One region of the Variovorax sp. Soil_C_17 genome, then DNA from elsewhere that is predicted to be linked to it. Evidence: predicted binding sites of a transcription regulator. Region 1 holds the regulator's gene; each other region holds the start of a gene.

Evidence for each region. Region 1 encodes LexA, which represses DNA repair genes until DNA is damaged. Its sites were predicted from a motif close to ACTGTATNNNNATACAGT; they were not measured.
Region 2: AC3A6Y_RS01460 (ATP-dependent helicase) is a predicted target of LexA. The motif match lies at 4,706-4,723, and genes of this name have one in related genera.
Region 3: AC3A6Y_RS10625 (DNA topoisomerase IV subunit B) is a predicted target of LexA. The motif match lies at 4,315-4,332, and genes of this name have one in related genera.

The regions. Positions count from the first base shown of each region.
Region 1 is NZ_JBDGIT010000003.1:541,256-551,680, reverse strand. Features, by position in the region: gene AC3A6Y_RS17745 (3-hydroxyacyl-CoA dehydrogenase) at 1-684, opposite strand, end outside; gene AC3A6Y_RS17740 (hypothetical protein) at 836-2,980, shown strand; gene AC3A6Y_RS17735 (MFS transporter) at 2,970-4,142, opposite strand; gene AC3A6Y_RS17730 (D-2-hydroxyacid dehydrogenase family protein) at 4,139-5,146, opposite strand; gene AC3A6Y_RS17725 (hypothetical protein) at 5,348-5,698, opposite strand; gene lexA (transcriptional repressor LexA) at 5,847-6,521, opposite strand; gene AC3A6Y_RS17715 (asparaginase) at 6,596-7,588, shown strand; gene AC3A6Y_RS17710 (hypothetical protein) at 7,593-8,009, shown strand; gene AC3A6Y_RS17705 (DUF6152 family protein) at 8,026-8,499, shown strand; gene adk (adenylate kinase) at 8,507-9,163, opposite strand; gene kdsB (3-deoxy-manno-octulosonate cytidylyltransferase) at 9,287-10,051, opposite strand; gene AC3A6Y_RS17690 (Trm112 family protein) at 10,054-10,236, opposite strand; gene lpxK (tetraacyldisaccharide 4'-kinase) at 10,217-10,425, opposite strand, start outside.
Region 2 is NZ_JBDGIT010000001.1:313,019-323,443, forward strand. Features, by position in the region: gene fur (ferric iron uptake transcriptional regulator) at 8-427, shown strand; gene hprK (HPr(Ser) kinase/phosphatase) at 443-1,402, opposite strand; gene AC3A6Y_RS01450 (PTS sugar transporter subunit IIA) at 1,437-1,904, opposite strand; gene hpf (ribosome hibernation-promoting factor, HPF/YfiA family) at 1,998-2,327, opposite strand; gene AC3A6Y_RS01460 (ATP-dependent helicase) at 2,596-4,692, opposite strand; gene corA (magnesium/cobalt transporter CorA) at 4,901-5,887, shown strand; gene AC3A6Y_RS01470 (5'-methylthioadenosine/adenosylhomocysteine nucleosidase) at 5,880-6,662, opposite strand; gene AC3A6Y_RS01475 (long-chain-fatty-acid--CoA ligase) at 6,676-8,355, opposite strand; gene AC3A6Y_RS01480 (NAD(P)(+) transhydrogenase (Re/Si-specific) subunit beta) at 8,453-9,940, opposite strand; gene AC3A6Y_RS01485 (NAD(P) transhydrogenase subunit alpha part 2) at 9,943-10,269, opposite strand; gene AC3A6Y_RS01490 (Re/Si-specific NAD(P)(+) transhydrogenase subunit alpha) at 10,297-10,425, opposite strand, start outside.
Region 3 is NZ_JBDGIT010000002.1:407,888-418,312, reverse strand. Features, by position in the region: gene AC3A6Y_RS10640 (lytic transglycosylase domain-containing protein) at 1-873, opposite strand, end outside; gene AC3A6Y_RS10635 (RNA polymerase sigma factor) at 962-1,678, shown strand; gene AC3A6Y_RS10630 (ferritin-like domain-containing protein) at 1,719-2,288, shown strand; gene AC3A6Y_RS10625 (DNA topoisomerase IV subunit B) at 2,305-4,281, opposite strand; gene AC3A6Y_RS10620 (MFS transporter) at 4,436-5,656, shown strand; gene AC3A6Y_RS10615 (hypothetical protein) at 5,663-5,803, shown strand; gene AC3A6Y_RS10610 (class I SAM-dependent methyltransferase) at 5,804-6,349, shown strand; gene dapA (4-hydroxy-tetrahydrodipicolinate synthase) at 6,410-7,300, shown strand; gene bamC (NlpB/DapX family lipoprotein) at 7,397-8,476, shown strand; gene AC3A6Y_RS10595 (MBL fold metallo-hydrolase) at 8,489-9,277, shown strand; gene AC3A6Y_RS10590 (hypothetical protein) at 9,381-9,647, opposite strand; gene AC3A6Y_RS10585 (hypothetical protein) at 9,741-10,247, opposite strand; gene AC3A6Y_RS10580 (JmjC domain-containing protein) at 10,237-10,425, opposite strand, start outside.

The DNA.
Region 1 (10,425 bases):
GAGGCGGAAGCCCGCCTGGTCCTTGAGGATGCGGTCGATGGTGGCGAAGTCCGCGACCCCCTCGCCGGCGATGCGCAGCGCCTCGGTACCGTAGCCCCGTCCCGCATGGTTGACGATGAAGCCGGGGGTGTCCTTGGCCTGCACGGCGGCGTGGCCCATCTGCGTGGCGTAGGCAGCGAGTCGGCGGCACACCTCGGCATCGGTCTTGAAGCCGGCCACGACCTCGACCACCTTCATCAGGGGCACCGGGTTGAAGAAGTGGAAGCCTGCCATGCGCTGAGGCTGCGCCATGGCGGCGGCGATCGCCGTGACCGAGAGCGAGGAGGTGTTGGTCGCCAGCGTGGCCGAGGGCGCGACCACCGCTTCGAGCTCTTGAAACAGCTTGCGCTTGATCGCCAGGTCCTCGACCACGGCCTCGATCACGAGGTCGCAGCCGGCGAGCGCCTGCGTCGAGTCGACCGCATGGATGCGTGCCGACAAGGCGTGGTGCTGTGCTTCGTCGATCTTGCCTTTCTCTCGCAGCTTCTGCCACTGGGCCACGATGGCGTCACGACCGCGATGGGCGGCACCTTCGAAGCTGTCGAGCAGCAGCACCTGGCTGCCGGCCTGGGCGGCAATCTGGGCAATGCCGCGGCCCATCGCGCCAGCCCCGATGATCCCTACATTGGAAAACTGCACAGTCATTTGATAATTGTCTCTCGGTGAAAATGGCGTCGCTTATGAGCGTGCCAGAATGTGTCTACTTTCGATTGCTTCTTTAGCTCTACCCATTTTGCAACCACCACGTTTGGCTGCGGCCCTGTTTCTACTCGGGTTAGCACTTGAATCGTCTGCCTTGACGATCGGGCGGCCACAGGGCGCTGTCTGGATCGGCAAGCCCCTGGACCTGGTGGTTCCGCTTTCGCTGGACGAGGCCGAAACCGCAGGCGCACTGTGCCTGGAAGCCGAGGTGGTGCAGGGCGACCTGCGCATCCCGGATCGGAGCTTGTCGATATCGCTCGAGCCTGGATCCAGCCCCGCCAACTCGCGCATGCGCATCCGCTCCAGCACCACCATCGATGAGCCGGTGGTCAACGTCAACGTGCGTGCCGGTTGCGAAATGCGCTCCACGCGCAGCTATGTGCTGCTCGCCGATGTTCCGACGGCCGCCTCCTTGCCGAGCGTCGCCATGCCGCGCCCTGCCGCCGAGCCTCAGCGCGCGTCCTCGCGCGCGACGGGTGCGGGCTCCGCTGCCGGCTTCGAGGGCGGGGCATCCGCACGGCGCGATGGTGCTGCCGCGTCCGGTGCAGGCACGCAAGTTGCCGAGGCGCCGCCGCCGCGCCGAAGCGCACCGGCACAACGGCCCCCGGCGGTGCGGCCGCCGGCTGCAGCTCCGCGTGCTGCTGCGCCGCGCGCGCCTGCTGCTGCCGCTCCGGCACCAGCACCAGCACCGGCACCGGCACCGGCACCGGCACCGGCACCGGCACCGGCACCGGCACGTGCGGCCGCCGTGCCCAGCGGATCGCGCCTGCAACTCGAGGCCATGGAGCCGGCCTCGGTCGCGCAGCCCGGCCTCAAGGCCACGCGCGAGCTGACGCTCCCCGCTGCCGAGGACCCGGCCCGCCGCAGCGCTGCCGCTGCAGAATGGCGAGCCCTCAACACCGAGCCCGAGGCGGCGCAGCGCGAAGCGCAGCGCATGCAGTCGCTGGAGGCCACGTTGACTGCGCTGCGTGAGCAAACGGCGCAGAACCAGCGCGCGCTGCTCGAACTGCGGACCGAACTCGTGCAGGCGCGTGAGGAGCGTTACCGCAACCCGCTGGTCTATGCCCTGCTCGGCCTGCTGCTGCTCGCGCTGATCGGCGTCCTGCTTCTTTGGCGACTTGCTGCGCGCCGGGCCGAGTCCGCCTGGTGGCGCGAGCCGGCGCCCAGGGGCGACGAGGGGCCGACCCGTCCGGGCACCTTGGGCAAGTTGCTCGACGACGAAGAGGTCGAGCCTCCCGCCCGGCGGCGCAGCGCGAACGCCACCAGCTTCGGTGCAGCCACCTTTGCGGGGTTGGAGCCCGAGGAGGACAGCGGCTTCGGCCAGTCCCATCCGCCCCATTCCGCGCGCACGTCCGATGGTCATCCCTTGCGGCCGGTCAACACCGAAGAGCTGTTCGATGTCCAGCAGCAGTCCGACTTCTTCCTCTCGCTGGGCCAGCACGACCAGGCGATCGCGGTACTGCGCGAGCACATCGCCACCAGTCCGGGCACCAGCGCCCTGGCTTACCTCGACTTGCTGCGCATCTACCACTCGCTCGAACGCAAGGAAGACTATGCGCGTCTGGCCGACGAATTCGAGCGTGCCTTCAATGCCTACGTGCCCAAGTTCGAGCAGTTCGATCAAACGGGCAAGGGCCTGGAGCACTACCGCAGCGCGCTCGCGCGCATCGAATCGCAATGGCCTGCGCCCGGCACCCTGGCACTGATCGAGGAACTGATCTTCCGCAAGCCCGGGGTGAATGAAGAAGACGAGGCTTTCGACCTCGCCGCCTACCAGGAACTGCTGCTGCTCTATTCGGTTGCCAAGGAGGTGATCGACCCGGACAGCGCGCCCCCTGCGCCGGTCACGCCGCATTCCTTCGTCGACACCTTCGGCCATGAGCCACTGGCCACCACGCCCGCACCCCTCGCAGCGGAGCGTCCGCCCGAGCCGCTCGAGGACGGGCCGATGCTGCCGGCCTCGATCTACGGCGCGATCGACGACTCGCTGGGGCACGAGACCGTGCTGGCTCCGGACGGCCCCGCGCCGGCGCCGGCGGTCCCGAGCCGCGAGTCGGCGCGTGTCCAACCCGGCGCCAGCCTGGACCTGGCCGATTTCGACCGGACGGCCTTCGAGACCATGCGCGCGCCCATCGACACGCCCAAGCCGGCGCCTTCGTCCGATCCGAATGTGATCGATTTCGAGCTCTTCGATCCGGACACCGAGGCCGAGATCGCGCCCAAGCCGGTCAAGCGCTGACGGCGGCGCTGCGGGCCTGGAACCGGTCGACGGCCAGGCTCAGCAGCAGCGCGCAGACCAGCATCGCGAAGCCGGCCCAGCTCATCCAGGCGATCGCGTCGTGGGCGAGCAGCCAGCCGCCGGCGGCGGCGCCCACGGCCTGCCCCACGTAGATCCCGGAGCTGTTGAGCGCGACCGAGCCCGGCGCGAGCGCCGGCGCCATCGACACCAGACGCGCCTGCTGCGCCGAGTTGGTGGCGAAGCAGCCCAGGCCCCACGGCACCAGGATCAGCGCCAGCCCGGCGAGCGTGACGCCGAGCGGCCACAGCAACAGGCTCAGCGCGATCAAGCAGGTGGTGACGAGCACCATGCGCGGCGCGCCCACGCGGTCGATGGTTCTGCTCACGAGCATGTTGCCCAGCAGGCCGCAGACGCCGAACCAGGCCCACACGAGGCCGAGAGAGGTGGCATCGGCGCCGACGGTGTTGCGCAACACGGGAGCGAAATAGCTGAGCAGCACGAACTGGCCCGAGCCCTGCAGCGCGGTGACGGCCACCACGCCCATCAGCAGCGGACTCCTGAGCACCTGCGCCCAAGCGGCGCGCGTCAGTGCCGGCGGGCGGATGCCGGTCGGCAACTGGCGCCAGATCCAGACCGCACTCAGCACCGACAACACGGCGATCGCGATGAAGGCCGTGCGCCAGCCGAAATGGCCCCCGACCCAGGTGCCCAGCGGCAGGCCGAGCACCGAGGCCATGGACCAGCCAAGAAAGACGAAGGTCACGGCACGGCCGCGCTGCTCCAGCGGGACCAGCAGGGAGGCGCAGGCCGCGGCCTGGGGCGTGAAGATGGCCGGCGAGATGACGGTCAGCATGCGAACCGCCAGCAGTCCGCCGAAGCTCGGCATCAAGGTCGCGGCCACGTGGCCGGATGCGTACCAGAGCATGGTGCAGGCCAACAGCACCCGCCGGTCCCAGCCCGCGACCACGGCGGCCAGCAGGGGTGCGCCGAAGCACACCACCGCCGCCGCGGCAGTGATCAACTGGCCGGCCGTGGCCGCGCTGACCTGCAGCGAAGTGCTGAGCTCGTTGAGCGTGCCGGGCACCACCATGATCCCGGTGCCGATCACGAAGTTGCCTGCCAGCAGCGCCCAGAGGGACGCCGGCAGGCCGGGGCGCTTCAACGTCGCACCTGCAGCGCGCCCGGATTGACGATGTTGGTGGGGTTGCCCTTGATGAAGCTCACGACGTTGTCGAAGGCTTGGCCGAAGTACATCTCGTAGCTGTCCTGTTCGACGTAGCCGATGTGCGGCGTGCAGATGCAGTTTTCCAGCCGCAGCAGGGCGTGGCCCTGCAGGGGCGGCTCGCTCTCGAAGACGTCGATGGCCGCCAGTCCGGGCCGGCCGCGGTTGAGCGCGGCGAGCAGCGCGTCCTGCTCCATCAGCTCGGCGCGCGAGGTGTTGACGAAGAGGGCGGTGGGCTTCATGCGCGAGAGGTCCTCGAGCGTGACCAGACCGCGGGTCTCCTCGGTGAGCCGCAGGTGGATGGACAGCACGTCGGCTGCGGCGAAGAAGGCTTCGCGGTTGGGCGCCACCTGGAAGCCGTCGGAGCGCGCGCGCGCACAGCTTTCTTCGCGGCCCCAGATCACGACCTGCATGCCGAAGGCCTGCCCGTAACGCGCCACCAGTTGGCCGATGCGGCCATAGCCCCAGATGCAGAGCGTCTTGCCCTTGAGCACGGAACCCAGCCCGAAGTTGGCCGGCATGGAAGCGGATTTGAGGCCCGACTGCTGCCAGGCGCCATGCTTGAGGTTGCTGATGTACTGCGGCAGCCGGCGCATTGCCGCCATGATCAGCGCCCAGGTGAGTTCGGCCGGCGCAAGCGGCGAACCCGAGCCCTCGGCGACCGCCACGCCGTGCTCCGTGCAGGCATTGACGTCGATGTGCTGGCCGGCGCGCCCGGTCTGCGAGATGAGCTTGAGCTTGGGAAGCTTTTCGATCAGCTGGCGCGAGATCTGGGTGCGTTCGCGGATCAGCACGATCACGTCGGCGTCCTTGAGCCGCACCGAGAGTTGCCCGATGCCCTTGACGGTGTTGGTGTAGACCTTGGCGGCATACGCGTCGAGCTTGGAGGCGCAGCGCAGCTTGCGCACTGCGTCCTGGTAGTCGTCGAGGATCACGATGTTCATGGCGTGCCATTGTGCCTCGCACCATCCGCGGGGCTGCGTGCCGTGCGCCAGAAGCGCAGGGCGCTTCTGGGATATGGCCGCGGCATGCTCGCGAAATCCGTGTGGAATGCCGGCGGAATTGCCCGCGGAGCGCCCGCGCAAGTTTGCGCGGATCTGCCCGCGCCTCGGGCGCTCAGCGCGCCTGGCAGTGGGTCGCTGTACTCAATGCAGGCGGCCCGACGACGGCGTTGCGCCGGCTGCCTCCAATGCGGCCAGCCGATCGAGCTCGGCGCAGACATCGGCCATGCGGCCGGAGATCACGACCCGGCCCGTGCCCGGGCCGTTGGGTTGCGCATCGACCATGCGCACCACGCGCAGCGGCCGAGCCGGCGCTGAAAAGTGGGACAAGTGGGACAAGTGAGACGTTGGCGCGGCAGGCCGCGCGGCGCAACTGGGCCGGATGCCGACGTAGCGCAGGCCGGAGGCGCTGCGGCGGCGCGACGGCATCCAGCGGCTGGCCAGCGATTGAAGGGGTGTGAACAGGTCGACGAGGCTGAGCAGAGCGATTCCCATGTGAACTCCATGAAGGTCAGAGATTGAACACAGGCAGGATTGCTGTCATCGGCCGCGACAGGGTGATGGCCCTTGGCCATACGCCCGCCACCTGTCGTAGCCGGTGGGACGGCAAGGGCCGATTTCGCCCATGCCGCCTTGTGCGGATCTACATCAGCATCGTGTTGCGGATGAGGCCGACAGCCAGGCCTTCGATCTCGAAAGGCTCGCCGGGCTGCACGATGATGGTGGGGTAGTCGGGGTTCTCGGCGTGCAGCTCGATAACCTGCTTGTTGCGCTTGAGGCGCTTGACCGTGACCTCGTCGCCCAGCCGTGCCACGACGATCTGGCCGTTGCGGGCTTCCTTGGTGGCCTGCACCGCAAGCAGGTCGCCGTCCATGATGCCGGCGTCGCGCATGGACATGCCGCGCACCTTGAGCAGGTAGTCGGGCTGGCGCTGGAACAGGGTGTTCTCGACGTAGTAGGTCTGGTCCACGTGCTCCTGCGCCAGGATGGGCGAGCCCGCGGCCACGCGGCCGATCAGCGGCAGGGCGAGCTGTGCCATGCCGGGCAGCGACAACGAGAACTGGTTGTTGCGCGATTCGTTCAGCGAGCGCAGTGCGTCGCCCTTGAGGCGGATGCCGCGCGACGTGCCGCTCACGAGTTCGATGACGCCCTTGCGCGCCAGGGCCTGGAGGTGTTCCTCGGCCGCATTGGCGGATTTGAAGCCCAGTTCGGCGGCGATCTCGGCGCGCGTGGGCGGCGCGCCGGTGCGCGCGATGGCGCTTTGGATCAAGTCCAGAATCTGTTGCTGGCGGGCGGTAAGCTTGGCGGCGAACTGCATTGACGACTCCTTGCGGCACTGGCTGCATATCCAGTACCTGTATTTTTAACCAGTTTCGGGAGCTTTGGCAAGCCATGGCCGACAACGACAGCGAAATCAGGCGACGCGTGATCGTGCTGGGCACGGGCGGCACGATCGCGGGCCGCGCTGGCAGCGCGGGCGACAACGTGGGCTACACCGCCGGTCAGGTGGGCGTGACCGAGCTGCTGGAGGGCATCGCCGCGCCCGCCGGCATCGTGCTGCAGACCGAGCAGGTGGCGCAGGTCGACAGCAAGGACATGAGCTTCTCGATCTGGCGCCGGCTGGCCGAACGCTGCGCCCATTGGCTGGCCGAGCCCGATGTCGCCGGTCTGGTCGTCACCCACGGCACCGACACGCTGGAGGAAACCGCCTTCTTCCTTCAGTCGGTGCTGGCGCCTTCCAAGCCGGTCGTGCTCACCTGCGCGATGCGGCCGGCCACGGCGCTGACGCCCGATGGCCCGCAGAACGTTCGCGATGCCGTCGCCGTTGCCGCGAGCCCGGGTGCGCGGGGCGTCGTGGCGGTCTGCGCGGGCACGGTACACAGCGCCTTCGATGTGCAGAAGGTGCATACCTACCGCATCGACGCCTTCGATTCCGGCGATGCGGGACCCGTGGCTTATGTGGAGGAGGGCGCCTTGCGCGAGCTCAGGAGCTGGCCGACCTCGCCGTCCGAGCCGGCCCGCCGTTGCTTCGAGCTGATGCGGCAGGCCGAGCGCTGGCCCCGCGTGGAGATCGTGCTCAGCCACGCAGAGGCGCGCGGCAGCATCGTCGATGTGTTGATCCGGGAGCAACAGCCAGGTGCTGCGGAGCCGGTGCAGGGCCTGGTGCTGGCGGCCACCGGCAACGGCACCCTGCACGAATCGCTCGAAGCAGCCGCGCTGCGGGCACAGGCGGCGGGCATTGCGGTGGTCCGTGCCACCCGCTGCATGCAGGGGCGCATTCTTCCCACGCCTGGCGCTGTGCTGCGCGATGCGGGCGCGCTGACCCCGGTGAAGGCGCGCATCGCGCTGGCGTTGGAACTGCTGGCGACCCAGCCCGGCGGCTGAAGGCATGTTCGAGGCCCTGCGCTCGCATGCCTGGGTCTACCCGGCGCTGGAGGTGGTGCACATCGTGGGCATCGCGCTGCTGCTCGGCAACCTGGTGGCCCTCGAAATGAGAGTGTTCGGGCGCGCTGTCGCCTTGCCGGTGCAAGCCATGGCGAGGCTGTCGCTCTCGATCGCCATCGGCGGCTTCGGGCTCGCGGCCGCCAGCGGTTCGCTGATGTTCGCCACCCAGCCGGCGGAGCTGCTGGCCAACCGCGCCTTCCTGGTCAAGATGGGCCTGCTGCTGGCCGCCGGCCTGAACGCCGGGTGGTTCCATGCGCGCGGGTCGCTGCGCAAACTCGATGCGCTGGCGCGGGTACAAATGCTGATGTCTACTGCGATCTGGCTGGCCGTCGTGTTCTGCGGCCGATGGATCGCGTACTGAAGAAGGAGCTTGTCCGATGAAACGTCGCCGCATCGTCTTCGCCGCTGCATCCTTGCCGCTGGCCACCCCGCTCGTTTTTGCGCACCATGGCTGGAGCAGCTTCGATCAGGACCGTCCGATCTACCTCGAGGGGCGGGTGGCGAGCGCGCGCTGGCAGAACCCGCATGCGGAACTGTTGATCGATATCCCGCCCGGGCTGAAGGTGCCGGTCGACCTGGCGAAGCGGACGTTGCCGCCGCAGAGCGCACCGGTCGATGGGCCGGGCCTGCTCGCACGGGCCACGGTGCCTCGCCGCCTGGATCGCCAGTGGGAGCTCGAGCTCGCGCCACTGACGCGCTTGGAAGCCTGGAAGGTCGCGGAGATCAAGCCCGGCACCACCGTCTCGGCGGTGGGCTTCACCTTCAAGGAGGAAAAGGGCGAGGCGGTGATGCGCGTCGAGTACCTGTTCGTCGACGGCAAGGTCTACGGGCTGCGCTCCAGCCCGGCCTGAGGGTCGATCAGCTCGTCAGGGCAGTCAGGGCACGCTGGGTGATTTCTTCGACCGTGCCGACGCCGCTGATCGCGCGGTACTTCGGCGCGGCTGCGGGCTCGGCCTTCTCCCAAGCCGCGTAGTAGTCGACCAGCGGCCGGGTTTGCTGGCTGTAGACGTCGAGCCGGTGGCGCACGGTCTCTTCCTTGTCGTCGTCGCGCTGGATCAGGTCTTCGCCCGTGACGTCGTCCTTGCCCTCGACCTTCGGCGGATTGAACTTGACGTGGTAGGTGCGCCCGGACGCCGGGTGCGAGCGGCGGCCGCTCATGCGCTCGATGATGTCGGCGAAGGGCACGTCGATCTCGAGCACGTAGTCGAGCTTGACGTTGGCCGCGCGCATGGCGTCGGCCTGCGGAATGGTGCGCGGGAAGCCGTCGAAGAGAAAGCCGTTGGCGCAGTCCGGCAGCGCGAGGCGCTCCTTGACCAGGTTGATGATCAGGTCGTCGCTCACCAGCGCACCGGAGGCCATCACCGCCTTGGCCTGCAGGCCCAGCGGCGTGCCGGCCTTGACGGCGGCGCGCAGCATGTCGCCGGTCGAGATTTGAGGAATGCCGTATTTCTGGCAGATGAAGGCAGCCTGCGTGCCCTTGCCCGCACCGGGGGCGCCCAACAAAATCAGTCTCATGGTGTCCTCGGACGGTTCTTCGATCTTCTGTCGCGTCCCGCATGCCGGCAAAGGCGTTGCATGGGCGGAGTTGCTTCGAGGATAGCACGCGCTCTCGGGCGAACCCGCGCGATTGCGGACGGATCAGGCGGTGCCGAACAGGGCGCGGACGCGCGCCAGATCTTCGGGCGTATCGATGCCGGGGCCAGGCGCATGCGCGCTCACGTGCACCGCGATGCGGTGCCCGTGCCACTGTGCACGCAACTGCTCGAGCGCCTCGGTGGCCTCGACCGGTGCCGGCGGGAGACTCGGGAACTGCCGCACGAAGGCCGCGCGGTACCCGTAGATGCCGATGTGGCGCAGCGGCGCAGGTGAGGTCGGCAAGGCCGTCGGCCCGTTCTTCGCGAAGCCGTCACGCCACCACGGGATCGGTGCCCGGCTGAAGTAGAGCGCATTGCCCCGGGCGTCGAGCACGGTCTTGACGACGTTGGGGTTGAGGAAGTCCTCGAGCGAGTCGATCGCGTGCGCGGCCGTGCTCATCGCGGCATCGGGGTGGGAGGCGAGGGTCTCGGCCACGGCATCGATGAGCGCCGGATCGATCAGCGGCTCGTCGCCCTGGACGTTGACGACGATCTCGTCGTCCGGCAGGCCGAGCTGGACGCAGGCCTCGGCGAGCCGGTCGCTGCCGCTCGGGTGGTCGGTGCGGGTCAGCAGGACCTCGACGCCGTGCGCCCCGCAGGCGCTGACGATGCGAGCGTCGTCGGCGGCCACCACGACGCGCTCGGCACCGGACTGCCGCGCACGCTGCGCGACACGCACCACCATCGGCACGCCGGCGATGTCCGCCAGGGGCTTGTCGGGCAGTCGCGTAGAGGCGAGCCGCGCCGGGATCAGGACGGAGAAACGCAAGCTCAGAGCCCCAGTTCTTCGTCGGACAGCGTGCGGGCATCGGTCTCGAGCAGCACCGGGATGCCGTCGCGCACCGGGTAGGCGAGGCGGGCGCTGCGCGACCACAGCTCCTGCTTTTCGGGGTGCCAGGTCAGCGGTCCCTTCGTCACGGGGCAGACGAGCAGTTCAAGCAGCTTGGTGTCCATCGAGCGATGATAGCTTTGCGTCAAGTGCGCGGAAGAAGGCCGGCTCGGGGTCGAACACCAGCGGCAGCGCCAGCGCATCGGGCGCGCGGCGCCAAAGCTTGAGCGCGTCCTTCTCGGTGCACAACAGCGTGTAGCCCGTGCCTGGCGGCGGCTGCCAATCGCCGAAATCGTGGTGGTCGGGCAGCGCGA
Region 2 (10,425 bases), on a different contig from region 1:
AACCATCATGGCCAACATCGACGAACTCAAGAACACCGGCCTCAAGGCCACGCTGCCGCGCCTGAAGATCCTCGAGATCTTCCAGAACGGCGGCCAGCGCCACATGACCGCGGAAGACGTTTTTCGGGTGCTGCTCAACGAGCATTCCGACATCGGCCTGGCCACGGTGTACCGCGTGCTGACGCAGTTCGAGCAGGCGGGCATCCTCGAGCGCAGCCACTTCGAGAGCGGCAAGGCCGTCTACGAGCTCAACGAAGGCACCCACCACGACCATCTGGTGTGCACCGGCTGCGGCAAGGTCGAAGAGTTCTACGACCCCGAGATCGAACGCCGCCAGCAGATGATCTCGAAGGACAAGGGCTGGATCCTGCAGGACCACGCGATGTCGCTGTACGGCCTGTGCGCCAACTGCGCAAGCAAGCGTTAGCCACGCCCCGGTCGCCTAGTCGTCTTCCCGCGCGCCTTCCATCGCCTTGTGGTGGCGCGCCACGAAATCGGCGTAGGTGTCGATGCCCCGCAGCTGCAGGATCGAATTGCGCACCGCCGCCTCCACCAGCACGGCGATGTTGCGGCCGGCCACCACCTGGATGATCACCTTGCGCACCGGGATGCCCAGCACGTCCTGGGTCAGCGGCGCCGAGGGCATGCGCTCGTAGTCGCGCTCGAAGCTGTCGCGCCGCACCAGGTGCACGATGAGCTTGAGGCGCATCTTCCGGCGCACCGCCGTCTCGCCGAAGATGGCCCGGATGTCCAGCAAGCCGATGCCGCGCACCTCCAGCAGGTTCTGCAGCAGCTCGGGGCAGCGCCCTTCCAGCGTGGCCTGGTTGATGCGGTAGAGGTCGACCGCATCGTCGGCCACCAGGCCGTTGCCGCGCGAGATCAGCTCCAGGCCCAGCTCGCTTTTTCCCAGCCCCGACTCGCCCGTGATCATCACGCCCAGGCCGAGGATGTCCATGAACACGCCGTGCATCGAGGTGCGCTCGGCGAAATGCTTGGACAGGTAGGCGCGCAACAGGTCGATCACGAAGGCGGAGGATTCCCGCGTCGCGAACAGGGGCAGCTGCGCCCGCTCGCAGATCGACAGCAGCTCGTCGGGCGCCGTCTGGCCGTCGGCCAGCACCAGCATGGGAGGTTCCAGGGTCACGATGCGGGCGATGCGCCGAACGCAGTCGTCGGGCGAGCCGCGCGTCAGGTAGGCCACCTCGCGTGCGCCGAGGATCTGCACCCGGTACGGATGGATGTAGTTGAGGTAGCCGACCAGGTCTGCGGCCGACTGGGCGCGGCTGATGACGCCGGGGTCGAACTGGCGCTCCGAGGCGCCCAGGCCGGCGAGCCACTCCCAGCGGAGCGACCCGCGGAACTCCTCGAACATCGCGTCGGCGCTGATGACGGTCGGCTTCATGCGCCAGACGGTCCCGGACGACGAAATGCGCGCTTCAAGCGACCTGGGCCGATTGCCATCCTGCAATCAGGGCATGCAGCTGGGCGGCGTCGTTGCTCGACTTGATCTGCTCGCGCAAGCCGGCATCGCTCAGCAGTTCGGCGATCTCGGAAAGTATTTCAAGGTGTTTCTGGGTCGCCGCTTCGGGCACCAGAAGGAAGATCAGCAGCACCACCGGCTGTTCGTCCGGGGCGTCGAAGCCGATCGGATTGGCCAGTTGGAAGACCGCGGCCATCGGCGACTTGAGGCCCTTGATGCGGCCATGCGGAATGGCCACGCCGTGCCCCAGACCGGTGGAGCCCAGGCGTTCGCGGGCGAACAGGCTGTCGGTGATGAGGGCGCGGCCGAGGCCATGCAGGTTTTCAAACAGCAAGCCCGCTTCTTCGAAAGCTCGTTTCTTGCTGGTGGCGTCAACGCTCACGAGGACTTGAGCGGGCGGCAGGATGGACGCGAGTCGGTTCATGTTGGGGCAGGGCGGGGGCGATTATGCACCCGCCCGGCAAAAAGCAAAGGGCCGCCCCAAGGCGGCCCGCAAGAGTGTTTGCCCGAGGTGGCACTACATCACGCGTTTCGGCGCTTCGTGGAAGTGGTTCTTGAGGGACTCCTTGTGGCGCACGACCTGGCGGTCGAGCTTGTCGACCAACTGGTCGACGGCCGCGTAGAGATCAGCGTGGCTCGACTCGGCGAACATGTCATTGCCCTTGACGTGAATATTGCATTCGGCCCGTTGGCGCCCTTCCTTTTCCTTCTGCTTTTCCACCGTGAGGATCACCTTGATATCGACCACCTGGTCGAAATGGCGGGTGATTCGGTCCAACTTGCTCGTGACGTAATTGCGGAGCGCGGGGGTGACGTCGAGGTGATGACCGCTGATCGTCAAATTCATGAATGACCTCCTGGAACTGACGGTTGGGGAAAAAGACCCTGCTTCATGGAGGTGAAGCCTGGCCGGCGAAAAACAATGGGAGTGAGAAGAGAAGGAGAGGGAGCGAGGAAGAGGAAAAGAGAGAGGGAGAGGAAGACGGGGGAGCTTCGGTTCACTATGCCCATGCTGTCATCGAATTGCAATCCCTCTGGGCGCAAACCCCCGGACGGCCCCGGGGTCATGGCCCGGCCGCTATCATTTTTGTAGTGCTAAAGACCGCGCGCCGCGCTCAGCGCCAGGCGGCGCGCAGGCGTTTTTGCAGATCGATGACGGCCGCCGGGGGCGGCACGGCAGGCGCGCGTGCGGGCGGCGGCGGCCAGGTGAGCTGCTCGAAGCCCCGGGCCTCGGCGGCCGTGATGAAGCGCGTGCGGCCGGCGTAGAGATGCCGGTCCCCGCGCACCGCCTGCTGGGTGACGTAGAAGCGCTGCGGCACGATCAGGTGCAGGTGGTCGCGCGCGCGGGTCATGGCGACGTAGAGCAGGCGCCGCTCCTCCTCCAGCTCCTGCGCGCCCTGCGCCACGTCCGCGGGGATGCAGCCATCGACCACGTTGAGCACATGCACCGAGCGCCATTCCTGCCCCTTGGCCGAATGGATGGTGGACAGGATGAGGTAGTCCTCGTCGAGCAGGGGCGGGCCGGGCCGGTCGCTGGTGGCCTCGGGCGGATCGAGGGTGAGCTCGGTGAGGAAGCGCTCGCGCGAGGCATAGCCCGAGGCCAGCCGCGCCAGCTGCTCGACATCGCCACGGCGCAGGCCTGCATCGTCGTGAAGCCGCTCCAGGTGCGGCAGGTACCAGCGCAGGGCGAGCTCCATGTCGGCCGGCCAGGCGAGTTCCGGCGCACGCAGCTGCGCATAGATGGCCGCGAAGCGCGCCCACTCCTCCTTCGCGGTGGCGGGCGGCTGGAAGGTCTGCACGACGGCGCCGGGATCTTCGGCCTGGGCCATCGCATCGAGCAGCCGCGTCGAGGTGGCAGGACCGATGCCGGGGATCAGCTGCGTCACGCGAAATCCCGCCATGCGCCCGCGCGGGTTCTGCGCGAAGCGCAGCACCGCCAGCAGGTCCTTCACATGCGCGGCTTCAAGAAACTTGAGGCCGCCGTACTTGACGAAGGGGATGTTCCGCCGCGCCAGCTCGAGCTCCAGCGCCGCGCTGTGGCTCGATGTGCGGAACAGCACCGCCTGCGATTTCAGCGCCAGCCCGCCCTCGCGATGCGCGAGCACCCGTTCGGCCACGAAGCGGGCCTGCTGGGCCTCGTCGGGCACCAGCACCAGCTGCGGCCGGCCCACCGAGGGCTTGTCGGTCCACAGGGTCTTGGCATGGCGCTCCGCCGCCGCCGCGATCACGGCGTTGGAAACGTCGAGGATGGGCTGCGTCGAGCGGTAGTTGCGCTCCAGCGTGACGATGCGCGCCGGCTGCGTGAACTGACCCGGAAAGTCGAGGATGTTGCGCACCGTTGCGCCACGAAAGGAGTAGATGGCCTGGGCGTCGTCGCCCACCACGGTGAGGCCGCGGCCGTCCGGCTTGAGGGCGCGCAGGATGGCAGCCTGCAGCAGGTTGGTGTCCTGGTACTCGTCGACCAGCACGTGGTCGAAGCGCGCGCCGATCTGTGCCGCGAGCGCGGGCTCCGCCACCATCTCGGCCCAGTACAGGAGCAAGTCGTCGTAATCGAGCACCTGCTGCGCCTGCTTGGCCTCGACATAGGCGCCGAACAGGCGCTTGAGCTCGGCCTCCCATTCGGCGCACCACGGAAAGGCCTGCGCCAGTACCTCGGCGAGCGGCGCGCCGCCGTTGACGACGCGCGAGTAGATCGCGAGACAGGTCCCCTTGCGCGGAAAGCGGCGCTCCATGGCGGCCAGGCCGATGTCGCTGCGCACCAGGCCCATCAGGTCCTCGGCATCCCCGCGGTCGTGAATGGTGAAGCTGGCATCGAGCCCGATCTGCGCCGCGTATTCGCGCAGCAGCCGGGCGCCGACGCCATGGAAGGTGCCGGCCCAGGGCAGCGCCGGCGGCGCCTCCGAGCGCAGCCCGAGCACCTTCGCGAGGACCTGGCCGGCGCGCCGCTCCATCTCTTGCGCCGCCCGGCGCGAGAAGGTCAGGAGCAGGATGCGCTGCGGGTCGGCGCCACGTGCGATCAGGTGGGCCACGCGGTGCGCCAGCGTGCTGGTCTTGCCCGAGCCGGCGCCGGCGATCACGAGCAAGGGCCGCGGGTCCGCCTGCGCCTCGCCGGCTCCGTGCTCGACGGCCGCACGCTGCGCCTCGTTGAGTTCGGCGAGCACCGCGGCAAGACGCTCTTCCGGGCGCAGGGGGACGGGAATCGCGATACGCATCGGCCGCCACTTTACTGGATATCCATCCAGATCCGATCAGGAAAATGCAAGAGGCCGGTGACATAATCGCGCCTCGCTGCAACCGGAGACTCGGATGGAAACCGTTCCGCCTCGGCAGCTTTCAACTCCCCGGTGACGCGTCGTTGGCCAGGGATTTGAAAGCGCCCCACCCTCGCCAACCGCCACAAGCACCACACGGGAGTGAGCCATGCTCAACATCTTCACGCTCGCCAACGGGCGCCTCGTCCAGGAAGAAATCGAGGCGCTCGAAGAACTGTCGCAATTCCAGCCGATCTGGGTCGACCTCGAGGCGCCCACGCTGGAAGAAAAGCGCTGGATCAAGCAGTACTACGGCCTGTCCATCCCCGAGGACGCGATGGACGAGGACATCGAGGAATCGGCCCGCTTCTACGAGGAAGACAACGGCGAGCTGCATGTGCGCAGCGACTTCCTGATCGACGACGACGAGAACCCGCGCTCGGTGCGCGTGGCCTTCATCCTCAACCAGCACAACGTCGAGCTGAGAAGCCGCGGCGTGCTCTTCTCGATCCACGACGAGGACGTGCCGGTGTTCCGCCTGCTGCGCATGCGTGCCCGCCGCGCGCCAGGGCTGATCGAGGACGCCAAGGAGGTGCTGCTGAAGCTCTTCGACGCCGACGCCGAATACTCGGCCGACTCGCTGGAGAACATCTACGACGAGCTGGAAGTCGCGGGCAAGAAGGTGCTGGAAGGCAACGTGAGCGACGAGCTGGCCGGAGAGGTGCTGGCTGCCATCGCCCGCCAGGAAGACCTGAACGGGCGCATCCGCCGCAATGTGATGGACACGCGCCGCGCCGTCAGTTTCATGATGCGCAGCCGCATGCTCAACGCCGATCAGTTCGAGGAGGCGCGGCAGATCCTGCGCGACATCGAGTCGCTGGACAACCACACGGCCTTTCTTTTCGACAAGATCAACTTCCTGATGGATGCCACCGTCGGTTTCATCAACATCAACCAGAACAAGACCATCAAGATCTTCTCGGTGGCCAGCGTGGCGCTGCTGCCGCCCACGCTGATCGCGAGCGTCTACGGCATGAACTTCAAGCTCATGCCCGAGCTGGAATGGGGCTATGGCTACGCCTACGCGATCGTGCTCATGATCGCCAGCGCGCTGGTGCCCATGTGGTACTTCCGGCGGCGCGGCTGGCTCAAGTAGGCTCGTTCCCGCTCGCCCGAGGCAATCCGGCCAGCCAGCCGTTCATCAGCGCCAGGCTGTAGCGGCTTGCCACCGCGGAGACGAAGCGCATGAAGTCGGTATGGGCCTGGTCGTCGGCCCGGTCCGAGATCGTGCGCACCGCAGCGAAGGGCACGCGGAAGTCGTGGCAGACCTGCGCCACCGCGGCCCCTTCCATCTCGCAGGCCAGCGCATCGGGCAGCTCGTGGCGCAGTGTCTCGCTGTCGGCCGCCCGGGCGATGAAGCGATCGCCGCTGACCACCAGGCCGCGGTGCAGGCGCGGCGCATGCAGCCCGAAGTCGTCGACCACCTGCCGGCCCAGCAAGGCGACCGGATCGCCCAGCAGCCCTTCGGCCACGGCCGCCAGCGCATCGCTGATGGCGGTGTCGGTCGCGAAGCGCGCGTGCCCGGTCAGGGGCACCTCGTAACGGGGAAAGATCGGCGAGGCGTCCAGGTCATGCTGCAGCAGCCGGCTCGCCACCACCACGTCGCCCACCCGCACGCCGGGCGCCAGCCCGCCGGCCACGCCGGTGAAGACGATGGCGCGCACGCCGAAGCGCTCCAGCAGCACGGTGGCGGTGGTGGCCGCCGCGACCTTCCCGATGCGCGACAGCACGGCCACCACGGTCTGCCCCTGAAGGTGCCCGACCCAGAAATCACGGCCGGCGACACGCACGCGCCTCTCGTCGGGCATCGCTGCGAGCAGCGCGCCCAACTCCTCCTGCATGGCAGCCACGATCGCGACCGGCGCCGCCATGGCGGATGCCCCGCTACTTCTTGCTGTCGCGCAGTTCGCGACGCAGGATCTTGCCGACCGGCGTCTTCGGCAGTTCGGTGCGGAACTCGATCACCTTGGGCTGCTTGTAGCCGGTGAGGTTGGCGCGGCAGAAATCGCGGACCTGGGCCTCGGTGAGATCCGGAGTTTTCTTGACGATCACCAGCTTGACCGCCTCGCCGGTCTTGTCGTCGGCGACGCCGACGGCCGCGCATTCGAGCACGCCCGGCACCTGCGCCACCACATCCTCGACCTCGTTCGGGTAGACGTTGAAGCCCGAGACCAGGATCATGTCCTTCTTGCGGTCCACGATCTTGAAGTAGCCCCGCTCGTCGACGATGCCCACGTCGCCGGACTTGAAGTAGCCGTCGGCCGTCATGACCTTGGCGGTCTCGTCCGGACGCTGCCAGTACCCGGCCATCACCTGCGGGCCCTTGATCGCGATCTCGCCCGGCTGGCCGACCGGCACCTCGCGCCCGTCGTCGTCCAGCAGCTTCAGGTAGGTGCTGGGCAGCGGCACGCCGATGGTGCCGGTGTAGGCGGTGCTGGTGGTCGGGTTGCAGGTGGCCGAAGGCGAGGTTTCCGACAGGCCATAGCCCTCGCAGATCGGGCAGCCGGTCTTGTCGAGCCACAACTTGGCCACCGCGCCCTGCACTGCCATGCCGCCACCGACCGAGACCTTGAGGTTCTTCCAGTTGACGGTGTTGAAGTCCGGGTGATTGGCCAGCCCGTTGAAGAGCGTGTTGACCGCCGGGAAGCTGTGGAAAGTGTGCTTCGACAGCTCTTTCAGCACGGCCGGGATGTCGCGCGGATTCGGGATCAGGATCAGCTTGCCGCCGGTGCGCATGGACAGCATCATGTTCACCGTGAAGGCGAAGATGTGATAGAGCGGCAGCGCGCACACGCTGGTGGGCTGCTCGCCGGCCGGCACCTTCTGCATGACGGGGTCGTTCCAGGCCTCGGACTGCAGCACGTTGGCGATCACGTTGCGATGCAGCAGCACCGCGCCCTTGGAGACGCCGGTGGTGCCGCCGGTGTACTGCAGCACCGCGACGTCGTCGGGCCCGATGGCCGGCGGCTGGAGCTTGCGCCCCGACCCCTTGTCCAGCGCGTCGTTGAAGCGCACGGCGCCGGGCAGGCTGTACTCCGGCACCATTTTCTTGACGTTGCGCACCACGTAGTTGACCAGCGCGCCCTTCAGCAGGCCCAGGCGATCGCCCATGCCGCTCAGCACCACGTGCTTGACCGGCGTGGCGGCGATGCACCGCTGCAGCGTGTTGCCGAAGTTCTCCATGATCACGATGGCCCTGGAGCCCGAATCCTTGAGCTGGTGCTCCAGCTCGCGCGGCGTGTACAGCGGATTCACGTTGACCAGGATCAGCCCGGCACGCAGGATGCCGCAGACCGCGATCGGGTATTGCAGGCAGTTGGGCATCATGACCGCCACGCGGTCGCCCTTGGACAGCCCCAGGCCCTGAAGGTAGCCGGCGAAGGCGCGGCTCAGCTTGTCGACCTCGGCGTAGCCCATGTCCTTGCCCATGAAGCTGTAGGCGGTGCGGTCGGCGAACCGGGAGAAACTCTCCTCCATGAGCTGGACCAGCGAGGCATAGCGCGAAGCGTCGATGTCGGCCGGCACGCCTTGCGGGTAGCTGCTGAGCCAGGGGCGGTCTGTCATGGATCTGTCTCCTCGAACGAATTCTGGTTTCTGCTTACGAAAACGCCGCCCGGCCTCGATGGCACCGGGCGGCGGGCGCTGGTGGCGCCCACCTTCTTTACTCGATCGCCTTCCCCATGTCCTCGACCACCTTCTTGGCGTCGCCGAAGACCATCATGGTCTTGTCCATGTAGAACAGCTCGTTGTCCAGTCCGGCATAACCCGCAGCCATCGAGCGCTTGTTCACGATCACCGTCTTGGCCTTGTAGGCCTCCAGGATCGGCATGCCGTAGATCGGCGTGCCCTTGGTGAGCGCCGCGGGGTTCACCACGTCGTTGGCACCCAGGATGATCGCCACGTCGGCCTGCGCGAACTCGCCGTTGATGTCTTCCATCTCGAACACCTGGTCGTAAGGCACCTCGGCCTCGGCCAGCAGCACGTTCATGTGTCCCGGCATGCGCCCGGCCACCGGGTGGATCGCGTACTTCACCGTCACGCCCTTGTGCGTGAGCTTCTCGGCCAGCTCGTTGACCGCGTGCTGGGCCCGCGCCACCGCCAGGCCGTAGCCCGGCACGATGATCACGGTGTCGGCATTGCTCAGCATATAGGCCGCATCGTCCGCGCTGCCGCTCTTGACCGGCCGCTGCTCCTTGGCCCCGCCCGTGGCCGCGGCCGTGTCGCCGCCGAAGCCGCCCAGGATCACGTTGAAGAAGGAGCGGTTCATCGCCTTGCACATGATGTAGCTCAGGATCGCACCCGAGGAGCCCACCAGCGAGCCGGCCACGATCAGCATCGCGTTGTTCAGGCTGAAGCCGATGCCCGCGGCCGCCCAGCCCGAGTAGCTGTTGAGCATCGACACCACCACCGGCATGTCCGCCCCGCCGATCGGGATGATGATCAGCACGCCCATCACGAAGGCCAGCAGCAGCATCAGGAAGAAAGCCGTCCAGCTCTCGGTGAACATGTACACCAGCCCGAGCCCGATGGTCAGCAGCCCCAGCACCAGGTTGAGCATGTGCTGGCCCTTGAACTGCACCGGCGCCCCCTGGAACAGGCGGAACTTGTACTTGCCCGAGAGCTTGCCGAAGGCGATGACCGAGCCGCTGAAGGTGATGGCGCCGATGGCCGCGCCCAGGAACAGCTCGAGCCGGTTGCCCGCCGGGATGGCATAGCGCGCCAAGCCGTCGACCACGTACGCGCCCGCGGGCGTGTTGGCGCCGATCACCGCCGCCACCGGCGGCGGCGTGATGCCGAAGGCCCAGGGCTCGACCACCGCGGCCACGGCGATGAAGACAGCCGCCAGGCCGATCATGCTGTGGAAGAAGGCCACCAGCTCGGGCATCTGGGTCATCTCGACCGTCTTGGCGCGGTAGGCGCCGTAGCCGCCGCCCACCACCAGGCCCAGCAGCACCCAGGCCATGCCCTGGGCCTTGCCGCCGGCGAGCTGCACGATCAGCGCGGCGGTGGTCAGGATGGCAATGGCCATGCCGACCATGCCGAAGAGGTTGCCGCGGATGGAGGTGGTGGGATGGCTCAGGCCCTTGAGCGACTGGATGAAGCAGATGCTGGCGACCAGGTACAGCAGGGTGACGACATTCATCGACATGGTCAGTGGCCCTCCGCCTTGGCAGGGGCCGGCGCCTTCTTGTCCTTCTTCCTGAACATCTCCAGCATGCGCCGGGTGACCAGGAAGCCGCCGAAGACGTTGACGGCGGCCAGCGCCACGGCCAGCACGCCCATGCCCTTGCCCAGCCAGCTGCTGGTGAGCGCGGCCGCCAGCATGGCGCCCACGATGACGATGGCGGAGATCGCGTTGGTCACGGCCATCAGGGGCGTGTGCAGCGCGGGGGTGACGGTCCAGACCACGTGGTAGCCCACGTAGATGGCCAGCACGAAGATGATGAGGTTGATGACGGTGTGGGACACGGGATCCATGGGCTTCTCCTCGCTTGCTTGCTGGGCTTACTTCTTCGTGACCTGGCCGTCCTGCGTCATGCGGCAGGCGGCGACGATGTCGTCCTCGAGATCGATCTTGAAGCCGCCCTCCTTGGGCAGCACGAGCTTGAGGAAGTCGAGCACGTTGCGTGCGTA
Region 3 (10,425 bases), on a different contig from region 1:
ATCCGCTTCGGTCGCCTGCGGTGCCTCGGCCAGCGCCGACAACACGGGCATCGCACCCGATGGCGAAGGCATGTTCCCACGCCCCAGCGCCCCGCCGCGCGGTGCCGCCAGCTCCATGCGCACGCGGCCCGGCGCGTTGCCGCGGCCCGTGGCCACGGAGGGCTTCAGATAGGCATAGAGCTGCAGCACCGTCTTCACGTAGTTCTGCGTCTCGCGGTAGTTGGGGATCTTGTTGCCCGCGCGCTGCACCGCGCCCTCGCCTGCGTTGTAGGCCGCGAGCGCGAGCTCGATGTTGCCGGGGAACATCGCGATCAGGTCGCGCAGGTAGCGCGCGCCGGCGGCGATGTTGATGTGCGGATCGAAAAGCTTCTTCTCGATCGAGCCGCGCTTGTCGGCCCCGACGCCATAGCGCTGCGCGGTGGCCGGCATCAGCTGCATCAGGCCCATCGCGCCCTTGGGCGAGACGGCCTGCGCATCGAAGCCCGATTCGGTCGCGACCAGGGCCTGCAGCAGCTCGTAGTCGATGTCGTGGCGCTGCGCCGCTTCGCGCAGCGCCTTCTGCGCGGGCTTGTAGCTGGGGGATGCCTCGAACAGGGCGAGCAGCGACTGCGACGCGCGGGGCACCTGGCCATCGATGCGGCCCGCGCGACCGCGGGCCAGCGGGCCGACGCCCTGGGCCGTATCGAAGGCCTGGCCGCCGCGGAAGAAGAGCTGGTAGCGCTCGTCGATCTTTTCGGAGGCGAAGTGGGCCACGCCCTTGTCGTCGACATAGCCGAAGATGTCGGATGCGTGCGCAAGCGGCAGCCATGCGCACAGGGCCAGCAGCAGGAGCGGGAGCCGCCACCAGCGGCCGGAAGCGTGTCGGGAATTCATCGCCGGGCGCATTGTCGCCGACGCCCGCCGATTCCCATGCGGGAACAGGATGACAGCCCCATCCATCCAATGGGCAACAGGACGAACCATGCACACGCTCGATGAACTTCACGGGACGGATGAATTCACCCAATTGAGCGACGCCGAGCTCGCGGCGCGCGCAGCGCAAGGCGACGCGCTCGCGTTCCAGCAGATCATGCGGCGCCACAACCGGCTGCTGTTCCGCACTGGCCGCAGCATCCTGAAGGACGACGACGAGGCGCAGGACGCCCTGCAGGAGGCCTACCTGCGAGCCTGGCGCTCGCTCGGCACCTTCCGTGCCGAGGCGCGGCTGTCGACCTGGCTGGTGCGCATCGTGGCCAACGAAGCCCTCGGGCGGCTGCGGCGGCGTGCAAGCGCGCAGGTCATCGCTTTGGACATGGCCGCCGAAACGGCCGGTGTCCAGGAGGAAACGTCGATGCACACGGAGTCTGCAGAGCAACCGGAGGGCCACGCGATGCGCGGCGAGACGCGCAAGCTGATCGAGGCGGGCATCGATGCGCTGCCCGAGGTGTTTCGCACGGTCTTCGTGCTTCGCGCGGTCGAGGACATGAGCATCGAGGAAGTGGCTGCAGCGCTGGACATTCCCGAAGCCACCGTGCGCAGCCGCTTCTTCCGTGCGCGCGGCTTGCTGCGCGAGGCCCTGTCGCGCGAGATCGATGTCGCGATCGGCGACGCCTTCTCCTTCGCCGGCGCACGCTGCGACCGCATCGTCGCGGGCGTGATGGCCGTCATCGGCGGGGCACCGCCGGGCCGGCACGCCTGATCCTTTCCATCCACCCTCCACCCTTTTCAAGGAGACTTCCATGTCCTTCCTTCGGATGCCCACGCCCGTCGCGGCGCGACGCCTCTTCCTCGGCCGTTCCGGCCTCCTGCTCTCAGGAACGGCGATCGCGCTGCTTGCGGGGCAGGACGCGCTTGCGGCCAAGGCCGGGAGCGACGGACCCGGCGACGTGCAGATCCTCAACACGGCGCTCGGCTCGGAGTACGAGGCCATCGCGGCCTACCAGGTCGGCGCCGAAAGCAAGCTGCTCGACAAGCCGGTGCTCGACCTCGCAGTGACCTTCCAGGGCCACCACCGGGCGCATGCCGCGCTGCTCGCGGCCACGGTCGAAAAGCTCGGCGGCAAGGCCGTGAGCGCCAAGAGCAAGTACGACTTTCCGACGGCGCAGCTGAAGTCGCAAGCGGATGTTCTGCGCTTTGCCGCCAGGCTGGAGCAAGGCGCCGTCAGCGCCTACCTGGGCGCGGTGCCGCTGTTCGACGACCGCGCGCTCTCCAAGGCTGCGGCCAGCATCCTGGGCGACGAGGCGATGCACTGGGCGGTGCTGCGCCAAGCGCTCGGGGAGGCCCCCGTGCCGGCGGCCTTCATGGCCTGAGAGCTCGGGCGTCTTCTCAGACGTCGACTTCGACGTCGTCGCCGCGCAGCTCCATCAACTCGCGCCGCGCCGCGGCCTCGCCCTTGCCCATCAGCTTGGTGATCTCGCCCTGCGTGCCCAGCAGGTCGAAGCGGCCCAGGCGCACCTGCAGCAGGCGGCGCGTGTCGGGGTTGAGGGTGGTCTCCCAGAGCTGCTCGGCGCTCATCTCGCCCAGCCCCTTGAAGCGGCTGATGGTCCAGGCGCCCTCGCGCACGCCGTCCTTGCGCAGCTTGTCGAGGATGGCGGTGAGCTCGCCTTCGTCGAGCGCATACACCTTGGAGGCCGGCTTCTTGCCGCGCGCCGGCGCGTCGACGCGAAACAGCGGCGGCTTGGCCACGTACACGTTGCCGGTGTCGATGAGCTTGGGGAAGTGGCGGAAGAAGAGCGTGAGCAGCAGCACCTGGATGTGCGAGCCGTCCACGTCGGCGTCGGACAGGATGCAGATCTTGCCGTAGCGCAGGCCGGAGAGGTCGGGCGAGTCGTCCGGCCCGTGCGGGTCGACGCCGATGGCGACCGAGATGTCGTGGATCTCGGTGTTGGCGAACAGCCGGTCGCGCTCCACTTCCCAGGTGTTGAGCACCTTGCCGCGCAGCGGCAGGATGGCCTGGCTTTCCTTGTCGCGGCCCATCTTGGCGCTGCCGCCGGCCGAATCGCCCTCGACCAGGAAGACCTCGTTGTGGGCCGTGTCCTTGCTCTCGCAGTCGGTCAGCTTGCCGGGCAGCACGGCCACGCCGGAGCCCTTGCGCTTCTCGACCTTCTGGCCGGCGCGCTGGCGCGTCTGCGCGGCCTTGATGGCCAGCTCGGCCAGCTTGCGGCCATAGTCGACGTGCTGGTTGAGCCACAGCTCCAGCGCCGGCCGCACGAAGCTGGAGACCAGCCGCACCGCGTCGCGCGAATTGAGGCGTTCCTTGATCTGGCCCTGGAACTGCGGGTCGAGCACCTTGGCCGAGAGCACGTAGGAGGCCCGCGCGAACACGTCTTCGGGCAAGAGCTTCACGCCCTTGGGCAGGAGCGAATGCAGCTCGACGAAGCTCTTGACGGCGTTGAACAGGCCGTCGCGCAAGCCGCTTTCATGCGTGCCGCCGGCACTGGTGGGAATCAGGTTGACGTAGCTCTCGCGCACCGGCTGGCCCTCTTCGGTGAAGGCCACGCACCACTCGGCCCCCTCGCCTTCGGCGAAGTTGTCGGCGTTCTTGTCGGCATGGCCGGCACCTTCGAACAGCGGGATCACCGGGTCGGCGTTGAGCGTCTGCATGAGGTAGTCACGCAGGCCGCCCTTGTAGAGCCACTGCTGGGTCTCCTTGGTCTTCTCGACCACCAGCGTGACGGTCACGCCGGGCATCAGCACCGCCTTGCTGCGCAGCAGGTGGGTGAGCTCGTTGACCGGCAGCACGCCGGATTCGAAGTATTTCGGGTCGGGCCAGGCGCGCACCGTGGTGCCCTGCCGGCGCTCGCCGCTCTCGATCGAACGGACCTGGAGCGGCTCGGCCACGTCGCCGGCCGCGAACGCGATGCTCGCCGCCGAGCCTTCGCGGAAGGACTGCACCTCGAGCCGCTTCGACAGCGCATTGGTCACCGACACGCCCACGCCGTGCAGGCCGCCCGAGAAGCTGTAGGCGCCGCCGGCGCCCTTGTCGAACTTGCCGCCCGCGTGCAGGCGGGTGAAGACCAGCTCGACCACCGGCGCCTTCTCCTCGGGATGCAGGCCGAAGGGGATGCCGCGGCCGTCGTCCTCGATGCTGACCGAGGCGTCGGTGTGGAGCGTGACCTTGATCTTCTTGCCGTAGCCGGCCAGCGCCTCGTCGGCGGCGTTGTCCAGCACTTCCTGGATGATGTGCAGCGGGTTGTCGGTGCGGGTGTACATGCCCGGACGCTGCTTGACGGGCTCCAGGCCCTTGAGGACGCGGATCGAGCCTTCCGAATAGGCCGGGGGAGTCTTGCTGAGGGTCGCCATGGGGGTGGATTGTATGCGTGGGCCTGCCGAATACCTGGATGGACATACAGAGCGGCGCCGATGCGCAGGCCGCATCAACGCCGCACGTAAATATCAACAATGCGTGTCGCGGCCGTGGCCGGTGCGGCCTTTCGCTTTTGGCTAAAGTCGCCGGATGCGCGCTCAATCCCAGTCACTGTCGCTCAAGCAGGTCCTGTTCTGCGGCGCGATGATCGTCACCCTCTCGATGGGGATCCGCCACGGCTTCGGGCTGTGGCTGCAGCCCATCACGCAGGAGCAGGGCTGGACGCGCCAGAGCTTCTCGCTGGCAATCGCCATCCAGAACCTCTCCTGGGGCGTGATCGGCGTGTTCGCCGGCATGCTGGCCGACAAGCTGGGCGCCTTCCGCGTGCTGGTGGCGGGCGCCGTGCTCTACGCGATCGGCCTGGCGGGCATGGCGCTGTCGCCCACGCCGCTCATGTTCGCGCTGACGGCCGGCGTGCTGATCGGCGCGGCCCAGGCCGGCACCACCTACGCGGTGATCTACGGCGTGATCGGCCGGCAGATCCCGGTGGAGCGGCGATCCTGGGCCATGGGCGTGGCGGCCGCCGCCGGCTCCTTCGGGCAGTTCCTGATGGTGCCGGTGGAAGGCCAGCTGATCGCGGGCTTCGGCTGGCATACGGCCCTGCTGGTGCTGGCGCTGATGGTGCTGCTGATCGTGCCGCTCGCCTTCGGCCTGCGCGAGCCGCGTGTCGGCCATGCCGCCGTCGCCCACCGCGACCAGACCATCCTCCAGGCCGTGGGCGAGGCCTTCAAGTACCCCAGCTTCGTGCTGTTGATGGCGGGCTATTTCGTCTGCGGCTTCCAGTTGGCCTTCATCGGCGTTCACATGCCGAGCTACCTGCGCGACAAGGGGCTCTCGCCCGAAGTGGCGAGCTATGCGCTGGCGCTGGTCGGCCTGTTCAATGTGTTCGGCACCTATGTCGCGGGCTCGCTCGGGGCACGGCTGGCCAAGCGCAAGCTGCTGGCCGCGATCTACTTCAGCCGCGCGGCGGCCATCGCGATCTTCCTGGCGGCGCCGATCACGCCGCTGTCGGTGTACGTCTTCGCGAGCGTGATGGGCTTCCTGTGGCTGTCGACCGTGCCGCTCACCAGCGGCATCGTGGCCCAGATCTTCGGCGTGGCGCATCTCTCGATGCTGGGCGGCTTCGTGTTCCTCAGCCACCAGGTCGGCTCCTTCCTCGGCGTCTGGCTGGGCGGCTATCTCTACGACAGCACCGGCAGCTACGGCATCGTCTGGTACCTCGCGATCGCGCTGGGCGTGTTCGCGGCGCTGGTCAACCTGCCGGTCAAGGAAGGCGCGATCGTGCGCCGGCCGGCCCCTCAGCCGGCCTGAACCGCCATGCGCCCGGGCATCCGCCATCGCCTCGTGCACGCCGGCTGGCTGACCGCAGCGGTGCTGGTGCTGCTGGGCGTGTTCGGCCTCTACACCCGCCCCGCGTTGCTCGTGGCGCTGGTCGACCAGATCTGGGCCTGCTTCTGAGTGAGCCACGATCTCTCCCCCTCCCCCTGGGTCGTGCGCTGGTCGCACCTGCTCGCTCCCGGCGCCACCGTGCTGGACGTCGCCTGCGGCGCAGGCCGCCACATGGGCTGGTTCGCGCAGCGCGGGCACCCGGTGACCGGGGTCGACCGCGCACCGGAGGCGGTCGCCGCTTCGGCGCGCTTCGGCACGGCCCTGCGGGCCGACATCGAGGACGGCCCCTGGCCCTTCGCCGGCCAGGTCTTCGGCGCGGTGGTGGTGACCAACTACCTGTGGCGCGCGCGCCTGCCCGACATCGTGGCGGCCGTCGCGCCGGGCGGTGTGCTGCTCTACGAAACCTTCGCAGCCGGCAACGAGACCGTCGGCAAGCCCTCGCGCCCCGATTTCCTGCTGCAGCCCGGCGAGCTGCTGGCAGCCTGCGCGGGCCTTCGGGTGGTGGCGTACGAGGACGGATTCGTGGCCGAGCCGGAGCGCTTCGTGCAGCGGATCGCCGCCGTCCGTGAACCGCCCGAGCTTTCGGCTGGAAAACCAATGCGCTACCCCCTCTGAGGGGCCTTCCGGGCCAGTCAGTAGAATGGCTGCCTTTCCGCAACCGACAAAGAGACCCCCTTGGAGCAATTGACAGGCAGCATCGTCGCGCTCGTCACGCCGATGCATGACGACGGCAGCGTCGACTATCCCGCCTTGCGCCGGCTGATCGACTGGCACATCGACGAAGGCACCGATTGTCTGGGCGTGGTCGGCACCACCGGCGAGTCGCCGACGGTGAACGTCGAGGAGCATTGCGAGATCATCCGGGTTTCCGTCGAGCAGGCCCGGGGCCGCGTGCCCGTGATGGCCGGCTGCGGCGCCAATTCGACGCAAGAGGCGATCGAGCTCGCGAAATTCGCCAAGGGCGTGGGCGCCGATTCGCAGCTGCAGGTGGTGCCCTACTACAACAAGCCGACGCAGGAAGGCCAGTACCGGCACTTCAAGGCCATCGCCGAGGCCGTGGGCGACCTGCCCATCGTGCTCTACAACGTGCCCGGCCGCACGGTGGCCGATATGGCGCACGACACCGTGCTGCGCCTGGCACAAGTGCCCGGCATCGTCGGCATCAAGGAGGCCACGGGCAACATCGAGCGAGCCCAGTGGCTGATCAAGGAAGTCCCCAAGCACTTCGCCGTGTACTCCGGCGACGACCCGACCGCCGTCGCGCTGATGCTGTGCGGCGGCCAAGGCAACATCAGCGTCACGGCCAACGTGGCACCGCGCAAGATGCACGAGCTGTGCGTGGCGGCCATCGCCGGCGATGCCAAGCGCGCGATGCAGATCCAGTTCGAGCTGATGCCGCTGCACCGCCATCTGTTCGTGGAGCCCAATCCCATTCCCCTGAAGTGGGCGATGGCACGGCTGGGCCTTTGCGGCGGCGCGCTCCGGCTGCCGCTCACCGAGCTCGGCGAGGCCAGCCGGCCGGTGGTCGAATCCGCGCTGCGCGCCAGCGGTCTCCTCAAGAACTGATTCCATCTTTACCTGCCGTACACGAAGCCCGGCAACCTTTTTGCGGGGCCGGCGCTCAGACACAGCGCTAAACATTCCACACTAGGAAGAAGACGAGTGAAAACCCTTTCGCGATTCGCACTGCTGGCCCTGGTTGCCAGCCTCGCCGCCTGCTCGGTCCTCGAGAGCGACAAGATCGACTACAAGAGCGCCGGCAAGGCCCCGACGCTGGAGGTGCCGCCCGACCTCACCCAGCTGTCGCGCGAGAACCGCTACGCGGTGCCCGGCAACGCGGTCTCGGCCAATGCCTATCAGGCCGGCGTGGCCAACGCGCCCGGCATTCCGACGGCGGTCGCCAATCTCGGCGACGTGCGCATGGAGCGCACGGGCACGCAGCGCTGGATCGTGGTCAATCGCTCGCCCGAGCAGCTCTGGGACCCGATCAAGGACTTCTGGCAGGAGAGCGGCTTCCTGCTGACCACCGAGCAGCGCAACCTCGGCATCATGGAAACCGACTGGGCAGAGAACCGCGCCAAGCTGCCGCAGGACGTGATCCGCGGCACGCTGGGCAAGCTGGTCGACGCGATCTACTCCACCGGCGAGCTCGACCGCTTCCGCACGCGCATCGAGCGCGGCGCCAACGGCTCCACCGAGATCTTCGTGAGCCATCGCGGGATGCAGGAGGTCTACACCAATACGCGCCAGGACCAGACCGTCTGGCAGCCGCGCCCCAGCGACCCCGAACTCGAGACCGAATTCCTGCGCCGCCTGATGGTGAAGCTGGGCGTCTCGCAAGAGCAGTCGAAGCTCGTCGCGCAGACCAGTGCGCCGGCCAAGACGGCGAGCGTTTCCAATGTCGGCGGCCAGCCCGTCGTGCAGATCAACGAGAGCTTCGATCGCGCCTGGCGCCGCGTCGGCCTGGCGCTGGACCGCACCGGCTTCACCGTCGAGGACCGCGACCGCGCCGCCGGCGTGTACTTCGTGCGCTACGTGCCGCCGAACCCGGACAAGAAGGAGCCGGGCTTCTTCGCCAAGATGTTCAGCTCGAGCAAGGCCGAGGCGCCGCTCAAGTTCCGCATCCTGGTCAAGGGAACGGGCGAATCGAGCACGGTGTCGGTGCAGAACGACAGCGGCGCCGCCGAAACCTCGGCCAATGCCCAGCGCATCGTCCAGGTCATCGCGGACGATCTCAAGTAAGCCGGGCCCCGCATGCTGCGCTTCCGCAGCCTGGGCAGCGGCAGCACCGGCAATGCCACGCTGGTCGAGGCGACCAGCGGCGGGCGCCGTTCGAGGCTGCTGATCGACTGCGGCTTCGGGCTCAAGCACCTGGATGCGCGCCTGGCGCGCGCCGGCCTCACAGCCAGCGACATCGACGCCGTCTTCATCACGCACGAGCACGGCGACCACATCGGCTGCGCCCGTGCTCTGTCGAAGCGCGAGCGCATTCCCGTCTGGATGAGCGAGGGCACCTGGCTCGCCGCCGGCGGGCACGACTTCGAAGGGCGCCTGCGGCTTGCGCGGGATGGCATCGACATCGAAGTGGGCGACATCCTGGTCCAGCCCTTCACCGTGCCGCACGATGCGCGCGAGCCGCTGCAACTGCGCTGCAGCGACGGCGCACGCCACCTCGGCATCCTGACCGACCTCGGGCACGCGACGCCGCATGTGCTGTCGCGGCTGTGGGGACTGGACGCCTTGCTGCTCGAGTTCAACCACGACAGCGAGTTGCTGGCCCGCTCGGCCTACCCGCCCTTCCTGAAGCTGCGCGTGGGCGGCAACTACGGCCACCTGTCCAACGCCGCTGCGGCGGCGATCGCGCGGGCACTGCACCACGGCGGTTTGCATCACGTGCTGGGCGCCCACCTCAGCGAGCAGAACAACCGGCCCGAACTCGTGCGCCGCGCGATGGCCGAGGCGCTGGGGGCGAGCGAGCACGAGATGCTGACGGCCAACGCCTCGGAAGGGTCGGCCTGGCTCGACCTCCGGGCATCGGTATAGGGAGCACCCCTCACCCCTCCCATGCGGCGCTCGCCTCAAATGCTGTGCGTACCAACGGAAAGGCCGCCCGAAGGCGGCCTTTCGCGGAAGCTGCCGTGCAGCATCACTGCTTGGGTGCTTCTTCCTTCTTCTTGGCGGCCTCGGTGGCGGCATTCGCTGCATCCAGTGCCGAAGAAGCGCCGGGCGACGGGGGCGGCGTCGTCGTCGCCGAAGTGTCGGGTGCGGGCGCCGGTGCGGGGGCTGGAGCGGGTGCCGGCGTGACGGCGGCAGGCGGCGGGGTCACGACGGCCGGCGCGGACTCCTCTTTCTTGCCGCACGCGGCAAGGGCAACCGCAGCGACCAACGAGGCGAGCAGGACGGACTTTCTCATTACAGGGCTCCTTTGGATGAAGGTCTCGAAGAAAAAATTCTAGACCTCTACCCTGACCAGAAAGCCCATTGCGCCGCGATTCGCGGCATTGGCTTACAAGCCCAATGTCGTTGCCGGAAATGCCGCTTTCGCATGGCGCAGGCACTCGTCGATGCGTTCGCGCAGCGCCCGCCGGCGCTCTGGATCGCACCCGCAGACGCCGCGCACGCGCTCGACATCGATGCGCGCCAGGCACCAGCCCGGCGTCCAGATGCCGCTGGGCACCTGCGGCAGGCCCGGCCCATCGCAGGCGCGGCATTCGACGATGTGGCTCCACATGCGCCGCCACGTCACGAAGCGCGCGTGCTCGCGCTCGAACACGTCGAAGCGCTGCGCCAGCATCACGAAGCTGCGGCCGGCCGCGGACCAGGCCTGCAGGGCCTCGGCCATCGCGCGTTCGCCCAGCGGCCAGTCGACGAAGGTGGCATCCGCGAACACGATCTCGCGCCAGTTCTCGCGCGCGGCGGCGGCCAGGGCGGCATGCACATGCGCCTCGAAGGCGCGGCGGCCATCGAACGCACCTTCGGGCAGCAGGCTGCCGGTGGAGACTTCATTCGGCATGCAGCCACCCCGCTTCGCACCAGTCTTCCAGCAATGCGCGTGCGTCCTCGCTCGCAGTCGCGAGATCGCGCGGTCCCAGCGTTCGCTGGTCCGCGAGCCGGCGCATGAGCCGGGCGTCGCGGCCCGAGGCGCGGAAGCTTTCGCCGTTGATGTAGAGATGGCGCGCGTCGTAGAGCAT